Regions from separate parts of the Anoxynatronum sibiricum genome, predicted to be linked through region 2. Evidence: riboswitches for the same ligand, from Rfam matches in the RefSeq annotation. Region 2 holds a riboswitch; the other holds the start of a gene.

Region 1 (4,858 bases), on a different contig from region 2:
CCGCCGTAGCTCATGGGGTTTCCCATGGCATGGCCTTCACCCACCACAATGTCGGCGCCCAAATCTCCTGGCGCTTTCAAAATGCCCAGGGAAATGGGATCCACATTCATAATGAGCAGGCCCTTGACTTCGTGAATCATTTTTTCGACTTCTTCCACCTCTTCAATAATGCCGAAGAAGTTGGGATTCTGTAAAATGACACCGGCTGTTTCTTTGGTGATCATCGCCTTCATTTTTTCCAGATCGGTGACACCTGCTGAGGCCGGTACTGTTTCCACCTTCAACCCGTTGAAATGGGCGTAAGTGTTCAGCACCTGGCGAGTTTCCGGATGCACGGTTTCTGAAATAAGAATGGCCTTGCGCCGGGTGGCATCCGCCGCCATGCTGGCTGCCTCTGCCGTGGCTGTGGAGCCGTCGTACATGGAGGCATTGGAAAGATCCATCCCAGTGAGGTTGGCAATCATGGTCTGAAATTCAAAAATGGCCTGCAGGGTCCCCTGGCTGATTTCTGCCTGATAGGGGGTGTAAGCGGTGTAGAATTCTGATCGGCCGGTGATGTGTTTCACCACCGTGGGAATGTAATGGTCATAGGCACCGGCTCCCAGAAAACTCAGGAGCTCGCCGGTGGGTTTGTTTTTTCCCGCCAGACCGTTCATCAGCCGCTGCACTTCAAGCTCTGACTTTGGTGCCTCCAGGTTCAGTTCCCGGCCAAGGCGCACTTCTTTGGGGATGTCGGCAAACAGCTCTTCCAACTCTTTCATCCCCAGCGTATCCAACATGTATTTCACATCTTCTTCGGTGTGGGGAATATATGGAAACATATTATGCCTCCTCTTCACAGAAACGCTCGTAGTCAGCAGGTGTCATCAGTTCATCCAGCTGGCTTTTGTTGGTGATCTTAAATTTCAGGAACCAGTTTTCCAGCGGCGACTGATTGATCTGACCCGGGTCATCTTCCAGCTCAGTGTTGATTTCGGTCACAACGCCGTCCAAAGGCATGTACATGTCTGCAGCAGCCTTTACAGATTCCACCACTCCGAAGGAATCACCAGCACTGTATTCTTCATCCACTTCCGGCAGTTCCACAAACACAATATCTCCCAGTGCTTTTGATGCGAACTCCGTCAGTCCCACATAGGCTTCCTCTCCCTGTACATCCACCCACTCGTGCTCATTGGTAAACAGCAGGTCTTTCATAACTCTCATGTTCAGTCCTCCTCATTTTCATGTTTTTGGGGTTTCCTTTGGTATTGCTTGATGTTGATTGATGTTGATGCTTATTGATAGAACCTGGGAGTTATCCCCGGGCCTTGGTTCTCTTTCGATAAAGGGGCAGTTTCACGATTTTTGCCTTCACCTGTTTGTTTCGAATCTGAACTTCCAGCGTTTCGGCACCTGTCACTTTTTGCCTGTCCACCAGGGCCTGCCCCACGTTTTTATTCAATGTGGGAGACAAATAACCCGTGGTGACAAAGCCGATTTTTTCACCATTAAGCAGCACTTCATAATCACTGCGGGCAATGCCCCTTTCAATGAGTTCGAAGCCCACCAGCTTCCGGGGCGGCCCTTGCTCTTTCTGTTGAGCCAGCACTTCCCGGCCGATGAAATCCTCTTTTTTCAGGGAGACAAAGTATCCCAGTCCCGCTTCAAGCGGAGTGATGCTGTCGGAGATCTCATGCCCGTACAGGGGTAAACCGGCTTCAAAGCGCAGGGTGTCACGGCACCCCAAACCAGCCGGTTTGACTCCTTTGGATGCACCGGCTTCCATAATAGCCACCCAGACTTTCTCCAGTTCGTTCCAAGAGGTGTATACCTCAAAACCATCCTCACCGGTGTATCCGGTGCGGGAAACCAAACACTGCACTCCGGCAATGGCAACGTTGTCTTTGAAATTGAAGAAACCAATTTCAGACAGATTGGTGTCTGTCAGAGACTGCAGGATTTCTTCTGCCAGAGGTCCCTGCAGGGCCAGCTCTCCTGTCTCGGAAGACTGGTTGGTGAGACTCACCTGGTATCCGGCGGCCTGCTCCTGCATCCAGACCACGTCTTTATCCACATTGCCGGCGTTAATCACCAAGAGGTACCGGTCAGACTCATATCGGTAAACCAGCAGATCATCCACCACGGTTCCGTTAGGGTAACACATCATGGTGTAGAGAATCTCGCCGTTGACCATGGCTGAAAAATCATTGGTCAGCAGCTTTTGTAAATATGCCAGCGCCTCCGGTCCCTCCACCAGCACCTCGCCCATGTGTGACACATCAAACATCCCGGCCTGCTCGCGGACGGCATTGTGCTCCGCAACGAGCCCCTCATACTGCACCGGCATTTCCCAGCCGGCATAGACCACCATTTTACCGCCATTGGCTGCGTGCCAGTCCGTCAATGGTGTTTTTCTTGATTCTTCCATAACGCGCCTCCTCTCTATTCCCTACCATACCCCGCAAATCACTGCCTCATTCATGTGAATCATTAAACAGAAAACCCGCAAACCGGCACGAAAAAAGGACACACAAACCCATCACTTGGTGATGGTGTCAGTATGTCCTCTGTTATCAGGCCTGAGAGTTTCTGAGAAAACGGTGCTCGGCATCATCCGACGCAGTTTTCACCTTGCCCCTTCGGCGTTCCCTGAGGAACTTTCCAGAGTCCCGTCCAGCCACGATCCTGTTGCCTGAAAGATTCTATACCAGGGGTCCAGTCCGGTATATTGCTTCTTCGGCTCTCCTTATACTTCGGAGATCTCCCGTGACCTTCATTCGGTTATTAAAATGCTTTCTTATTTCATTTTAATTGAGTTTGTCGAAAGATGCAACAATTGTTATTATAATGACAATGATTTGGATGAACTCATCTTTTTTCTCTTTCTGATTGAAGCATCTCAACAAAAGCTTCAATTCTCAGCCTTAATTGACCAATATCATTTTCTGAGTAATCTGTTTCTATGTGAAGGTATTTCATATCACAGTCCTTAGTGATAAATCGCTTCACTTGTTCTGCCTCCACATTATAAGTATGGCATGCATGCCAAGTCAGTTCCACCACCCCTTCTACTCGATAACTGTGAATCAACTCTTTTAGCAGCTGAAACCTTCCGGGATTGGGTGTCATACATGGACAGGCAATGTTTACATAATATTCGGCCAAAGCAGCAAGAGGCTCCTGATTTTCATTCACCCTTCGACTGACAGTTTTCAGACCACCACATGTTTCCATGGCCACAATCACCGCACCACTGTCTTCCAACAAATGCATCACCTTTTTATTGGTGGAAGGACATCCTGTCAAAAGTAAGCGTGGCCTATCTGCCATTTCCTGCATGAAGGCAGGTTCCCCTTTCCGTTGTTGAAGCAAGGTAATCGCCTCTTTCATTTCCTGAATACGCCTGTCGATATGACAGTCAAATCCACCCCCGCCGGTAATCACATCTGCTTCTCTTCCAAAGACAAATGGTATGTCCCCTCGATTCAGTTCATAGACTTGTTGGACCGTCTGACGATGCTCGTTGAATAGCTTGATTTGTTCTCTTAAAGCTTCTTCGGTAATTATATTGCCTGTTTCCCGTTCTAAGATTTCAATCATCCGATGAATTTCATCCATCCATTGCTTCACGCTGGAAGCCTGTTCATAGGTTTGTGGCAAGTAAAGCACATGTACAGGCTTGACCCCCTTTAACAGCTCAAACATTTTCTTTTTTCCATCACAGGTAGCATCGGCAAACAGAAAATCACTGTAATGAAAATAGGGGCAGGTATCATCCAAGGCATGTCCATAGCTTGCTTTGATCAAGGGACACAGATTTCTTGGTAGGTGTTTTTCTGCCGTTGGAATAGGCTTTTCCGTTCCTGCACATAAGGATACCGGGATGGCTTTGGCTGCAGCAATGACCTCTTCCGGCGTAAAAGCACAGTAGATCCCCACCACTTTAGCGCCCGCTTCTATCAGATTTCTTCCTTCTTGAAATACATTGGCTTCGATGGTTTCCTGATAATGCTCGCCAAACTGCTTCATACTAATTCTCCTTCCTGTTGCTTCAGGCTCATCATTAATGCAAAAACGATGGTCCCGTAAGCTATAAAGCTTCGAAAGTACTCACCCAGGGCTGCATTGGCAAACAGGTTCTGTCCTGCCATGGGAGAAACAATGAACAGTGTGTGGAACAGAATTAGTCCTTGAAATGCCTGGGTAATAGTGGCCCGCTTCAATGTGGCCCCGCCCGCCATTAACGCCGCTGCAGCAAAGATGTTCACATTGAGATGCCCTGTGTACACATTCACCACTCCCATATTCTGAATAAACAGCAGATGGCCTAAAGAAGCCATCATGGTAGAGAGTACAATGGCTTTCTTTCGGGTTTCGTCAATATCTATCCCCAGCTTCTCTGCAATGTCAAGGCTCTCTCCCACCACTCTAAAACGGTAACCCAGCGGTGTCCTTCTCACATAAGCGATGAATACTGCGACCACTCCAATGATGATAAAGGGTACCATGGAATAGGATCCTCGCACTGTATGGAGCGTCAGCACACTGTCAAACAAATTCTTGTACATGACGGTGTCCAACATGTTTCTTAACCCAACACCTTTCGACAGCACCAGTTGAGAGTTTCTTACCGGAATAACCGTTCCATACCCCACCATAAAAACAAGATGATACAGATTGGTGGCCAGAAAACTCATGACAATCCCACAAATCATTTCCTTGCCTTTTGCCCGATTATACACCCATGCAATCATACATCCACTGAAGTAAGAAAGAATGAGACCAACCGTCAGTGCAAACAACAGCCCTGCCAGACCGGGAACCTGAAAATCCAGGGCCAGAATCAACCCGACCTGTGCGCTGATGGCACCAATGG
Region 2 (4,858 bases):
CCATTGTCTTGGTGGACCAGCCAACAATCTGGTCACCGCAGAACATGGCGTTGTTTTCCATGATAATGGATCCGTCTTCCCGTACCGAAGCTCCCAGAATGGCGTCGTTATCCCAGCCGCCGGAGAGACCGTCACGGGCCAGGGATTCCAGTTCGCCAATGACCACTGGCATGGGGGGCAGCTCAATAAGCTCTGACACATTGCCTGTGGAAACCATGGCAGTGGCCAGGGCATCCATGGAAACCAGGGGCTGTGACGCGCCGTCGCGGCCGGTGCACTCATTGGACAGGCCTACGGTTTTGATGCCGGCTTTTTCCAGAGCCACCAGGCAGCCGGTGTAGTCGGCATCCGGGTTGCCGTAGCCTTCTTCAGCCACAACCGCCGCATCGGCTCCCAGATTCTTGGCCATGGAAGCCACAAAGAGCATGGCCCGTTCTTTTTGTTCCAGTGCCACATTCAGGTTGGACATGATCACACCCAAAAAGTTGATGGTTTTGCCATGTTCCTGATAAAGGCGTTTGATCATGGGGTAATTCTGGAAGTCATAAGTGGCCCATTTGGAGGAGCAGGGCATGAAGGAGCCGGAAATGATGCAGCCGTCCAGCACTTCATTGGGATGCATGAAGGTGGGCAGCATCCGATTGGCATCCCAGCCATACACCAGATCGTTGTAGCCCAGTTCTTCCATTTGTGACTGGGGTTGAAGCACCATCACCACCTTGGGCAGTTGGTTCTCGCCCTCCGTGCGTTTGGTTACCGGTGCCAACTCAAAAGTTTCCACTTCTTCAGGGGTCTGGTCAGCCACGGTTTTACCCAGGTATTCCGCCAGTTTCATGCCAGCCCACCGCAGGGCACGGTTTTTCTTCTGCTGCTCCCGCTGTTCAAGCACTTCATTGGTATCAGCCACCAGGCAGACATTCATCAACTGGGAGAAGTAGCTGTATTTGGCACCTTCGCCCCCCATGTCAATCAGTCCGTCCTGAAAACCGCCCCAGTGTTTGCCCACTGCCAGCACACTCATGTTTTTCAGTGCCAGGGTGCGGCCGTTGCCAGCCTGCATCAGATCGCCGGTGACACCGGGAAACACAGGCCCGCCGCCCACCCGGTAACGGGGCTCGATGGCTTCTTTCACCGGAACAATGCGCACCATGTCGCCAGGCTTCACAATCACCAGGTCTGCTTCTGTGATCCGCTCATCTTCCCGCACCATTTCCAGCGCTTCTTCCTTGTTAATGGTCAGCACCCCGTCTGCAAACCGGGTTTCACTGCCAAAAACAATGTCCTTGACGTAAAAATGTCCCAATTCCAGTTTCATTGACTTGACACTCCTTCCTTCCGTGAAAACGTTTCGTTTCTCACTTTGATAAAAGAATATCATAACCGTATTGATTTTGTAAATACGTTTATTGGATAATCTTGATTATTTTTACAAATTTTTCCGTCGATTTCTTTCATCACTTGCAAACAGCTGCTTCTTATTCTTCCCGCAAGTTTTCGAGAACTTCTCATTTCTTGATTTTTTATCGGAACATCATGATTATCCCTTTCTCTCTCTTTCTTGCTTCTTGCAGAATCTGTTGATATAATGAATCAACACTGAACAAGAAACGCACACTAAATGAAAACGTGGTGAATAATGTGATTCGACCTGATAAAAAAACGATACAGAAACGCCGCATCATGAGCTATTTCATTGAAGCCGCCACCCAAATCATTGACGAGGAAGGCATCGATGCCGTCACTATCCGAAAGGTCGCCGACATCGCCGGGTATAACAGTGCCACCCTGTATAATTATTTCGACAACCTGGACCACCTCATCTTTTTTGCATTGCTCAAGCACTTTAAAATTTATGTGATTCATCTCAGTGATTTCATTAAGGACGCTGATAATGCGCTGAAAAAGTATTTTCTCATCTGGGAGTTCTTCTGCTACCATTCCTTCCAGGATCCACGGGTTTATCACACCCTCTTTTTCAAGCAGTTCAACCAACCCCTGCGAGACATGATGCAGGAGTACTACGCCCTCTTCCCCGAAGAACTGGAAGATCTGCCGGAAGAACTGGAGCCCATGCTGTTGAACCAGGATCTGACGCTTCGCAACCTGGCCCTGCTCCAAAACTGCGTCAGGGAAGGCTATTTAAAAGAAGACGATTTGGAAGAACTGAACGAAATGACCCTGCTCATTTATGAAAGCATGCTGCAGCATCTTCTCACCGAACGGGTGGAGTACACCCCCAAGGAAGCCACCCGGCGCACACTGAAGTACATTCGCATGGCCATGAAAGTATTCAATCACTGCGCAGATACCCTCGACCAGTAACCGTCTCCTGTCAACAGCTTCATCTGGCTATTTACTTTATGTTGGCTTCTTTTGATATTTTTTTGACAAATTGTTTTATTTGCTATTGTCTTTCATAGAAAAACATAATATAATGATAACGAAAAGACATCATTCAACCTTACCTGGTTAACAACTTCATCAAAAGCTGGATGACGTATGCGGGAGAGAGTCCGTTCAGGGCCGCCGAAGGTAAAAGCTAACTTCATAAAAGAGTTAGTGAATTTCTCAGGCAAAAGGACCGTATATCGACAGCGCTCTGGAAAGCGCAAGCACCGAAGGAGCAAGTCCTGGCAGCAGCATCGCCAGGAAGAACCTCTCAGGTCCCACAACAGAGATCAACATGACAGCTGTGTTCATGATTGACTCTGTTTTTTTGTGTTCCCGTTTTTTTGACAAGGGGTTGAATGATGGCTGCTCAGGACGCAATGTGGTGGTGTGAATGAATGGCTGGATGGTTGAATAGCTGATGACTGATGTTAAAGGAGGGAGTGCCATGATGGTCGTCACCAATAATCCCCTGGTACGAGAACGTTTGCCTGAAGAAATGAACCTTCTGTGGGTGGATGGCGGCTATGAAGATGTGATTGTGGCCGTTCGCAACCGGGTACACCGGGGTCACCGGCTTCTCACACACCCCCTTGCAGGGAGTGTGAAACCCTATGAAACCCCTTACCGAACCATCTTTCTCTCTGATGAGGCCACCGACTTGCATCATCCGTCACTCAGTGTGCTGGAGCAGGCCATGGCATTGCTCAACGCTTTTAAAGGAAAGACAGGCGGTCTCAATTCATTGCGCACCTACCGGGATGAGCATCTGCCCGACCTGCAGCTGGTGGATTACGGTTTAGTTGAAACAGTGATTCAGCAGCAACCCACCATGCATCAGACACTTGATCAGTTACTGCAGGAAGAGTGATGAAAGCTGTCAGGAAGCACCAGGAAACAGCATGAAAACAGGCAGAAAACGAAGAAAGTCTCACGAATCATCAACGAAAGAGGAATGAAGAAAGGGGAGAAACAGTATGAAACTTGAACTTGGCAAGGTATTCATTGAAGATGTCCAGTTTGGAGAAAGCACCCATCTGGACGGCCGCATTCTGGTCATTGACCATGCGGAACTGCTGGAAGCCGTCAGCGGCGACGAGCGTCTGTGGAAAATCCGGGTGGATCTGGCCCATCCCGGAGAGTCTGTTCGCATCACCCCGGTGAAAGATGTCATCGAACCCCGGGTCAAGGTGAAAGGTCATGGGGGTATTTTCCCAGGCATGTTGTCGAAAGTTGACACAGTTGGAAACGGCCGTACCCATGCCATGAAAAATGTGGCCGTGGTCACCGCCGGTAAAGTGGTGGGCTTCCAGGAGGGCATCATCGATATGTCAGGCATTGGTGCCGATTATACCCCCTTCTCCAAAACCCATAACGTGGTCATCACCGCCGAACCCAAAGCCGGCATCAAGTCCCATGATCACGAAGCCGCCCTGCGCACCCTTGGTCTGAAAGCTGCCGCCTATCTGGGGCAGGCCGTGAAAGACGTGGAACCGGACGAAGTCAAAACCTACGAAACCCTGGCACCCCGGGAAGCTGCCCAGCTGTACCCTGAACTGCCCCGGGTTGGCTATGTGTACATGCTTCAAACCCAGGGACTCCTCCATGACACCTATGTCTATGGTGTGGATGCCAAAAAAATCGTTCCCACCATCATGTACCCCACCGAAATCATGGACGGTGCCATTGTCAGCGGAAACTGCGTTTCTGCCTGCGACAAGAACCCCACCTATGTGCATCTTAACAATCCCATCATCGAAGACCTGTATGAAGAACATGGCAAAACCCTGAACTTCATGGGTGTCATCATCACCAACGAAAACGTGACCCTGGCCGACAAAGAGCGTTCCTCCAACTGGACAGCCAAACTCACTGAATTTCTCGGTCTTGACGGTGCCATTGTCTCACAGGAAGGTTTTGGAAACCCGGATACCGACCTGATCATGAACTGCCGTAAAATCGAGGAAAAAGGCATTAAAACCGTCATTGTCACCGACGAATATGCCGGCCGTGACGGCGCTTCCCAGTCTCTGGCAGATGCAGACCCCAAAGCCAATGCAGTCATCACCAACGGCAACGCCAACGAAGTGATTGTTCTGCCTCCCATGAATCGACTCATCGGCACTACCGCCTATGTGGATTCCTGCGCAGGCGGCTTCGACGGCAGTCTTCGTTCTGACGGCAGTATTGAAGTGGAGATTCAAGCCATTACTGGCGCCACCAACGAAACCGGCTTTGTGCACTTGTCCGCCGACGCTTACTAAACCTTTTGGAAAGGATGGATCAATATGGCAAAGAAGAAAGTCGTGCATTATGTGAACCAGTTTTTTGCCGGCATCGGCGGCGAAGAAAAAGCCGACATGCCGCCTGAATTGCGTGAAGGCGTCATCGGTCCCGGAATGGCACTGAACACCGCCCTGGGTGAAGATGCTGAAATTGTCGCCACCATTGTCTGCGGCGACTCCTATTT

What was found. Region 2 has a riboswitch for glycine ahead of AAIG11_RS10460 (GrdX family protein). Riboswitches for the same ligand answer to the same signal wherever they lie in the genome.
Region 1: another riboswitch for glycine. It lies ahead of gcvT (glycine cleavage system aminomethyltransferase GcvT); the one in region 2 lies ahead of AAIG11_RS10460 (GrdX family protein).

What each region holds. Positions count from the first base shown of each region.
Region 1 covers NZ_JBCITM010000007.1:141,787-146,644, forward strand. The annotation lists gene gcvPA (aminomethyl-transferring glycine dehydrogenase subunit GcvPA) at 1-821, opposite strand, end outside; gene gcvH (glycine cleavage system protein GcvH) at 823-1,206, opposite strand; gene gcvT (glycine cleavage system aminomethyltransferase GcvT) at 1,298-2,410, opposite strand; glycine riboswitch at 2,548-2,649, opposite strand; glycine riboswitch at 2,653-2,759, opposite strand; gene AAIG11_RS08810 (double-cubane-cluster-containing anaerobic reductase) at 2,851-4,011, opposite strand; gene AAIG11_RS08815 (ABC transporter permease subunit) at 4,008-4,858, opposite strand, start outside.
Region 2 covers NZ_JBCITM010000009.1:142,146-147,003, forward strand. The annotation lists gene AAIG11_RS10445 (glycine/sarcosine/betaine reductase component B subunit) at 1-1,315, opposite strand, end outside; gene AAIG11_RS10450 (TetR/AcrR family transcriptional regulator) at 1,681-2,322, shown strand; glycine riboswitch at 2,493-2,594, shown strand; gene AAIG11_RS10455 (hypothetical protein) at 2,569-2,850, opposite strand; gene AAIG11_RS10460 (GrdX family protein) at 2,837-3,259, shown strand; gene AAIG11_RS10465 (glycine/sarcosine/betaine reductase component B subunit) at 3,366-4,652, shown strand; gene grdB (glycine reductase complex selenoprotein B) at 4,677-4,858, shown strand, end outside.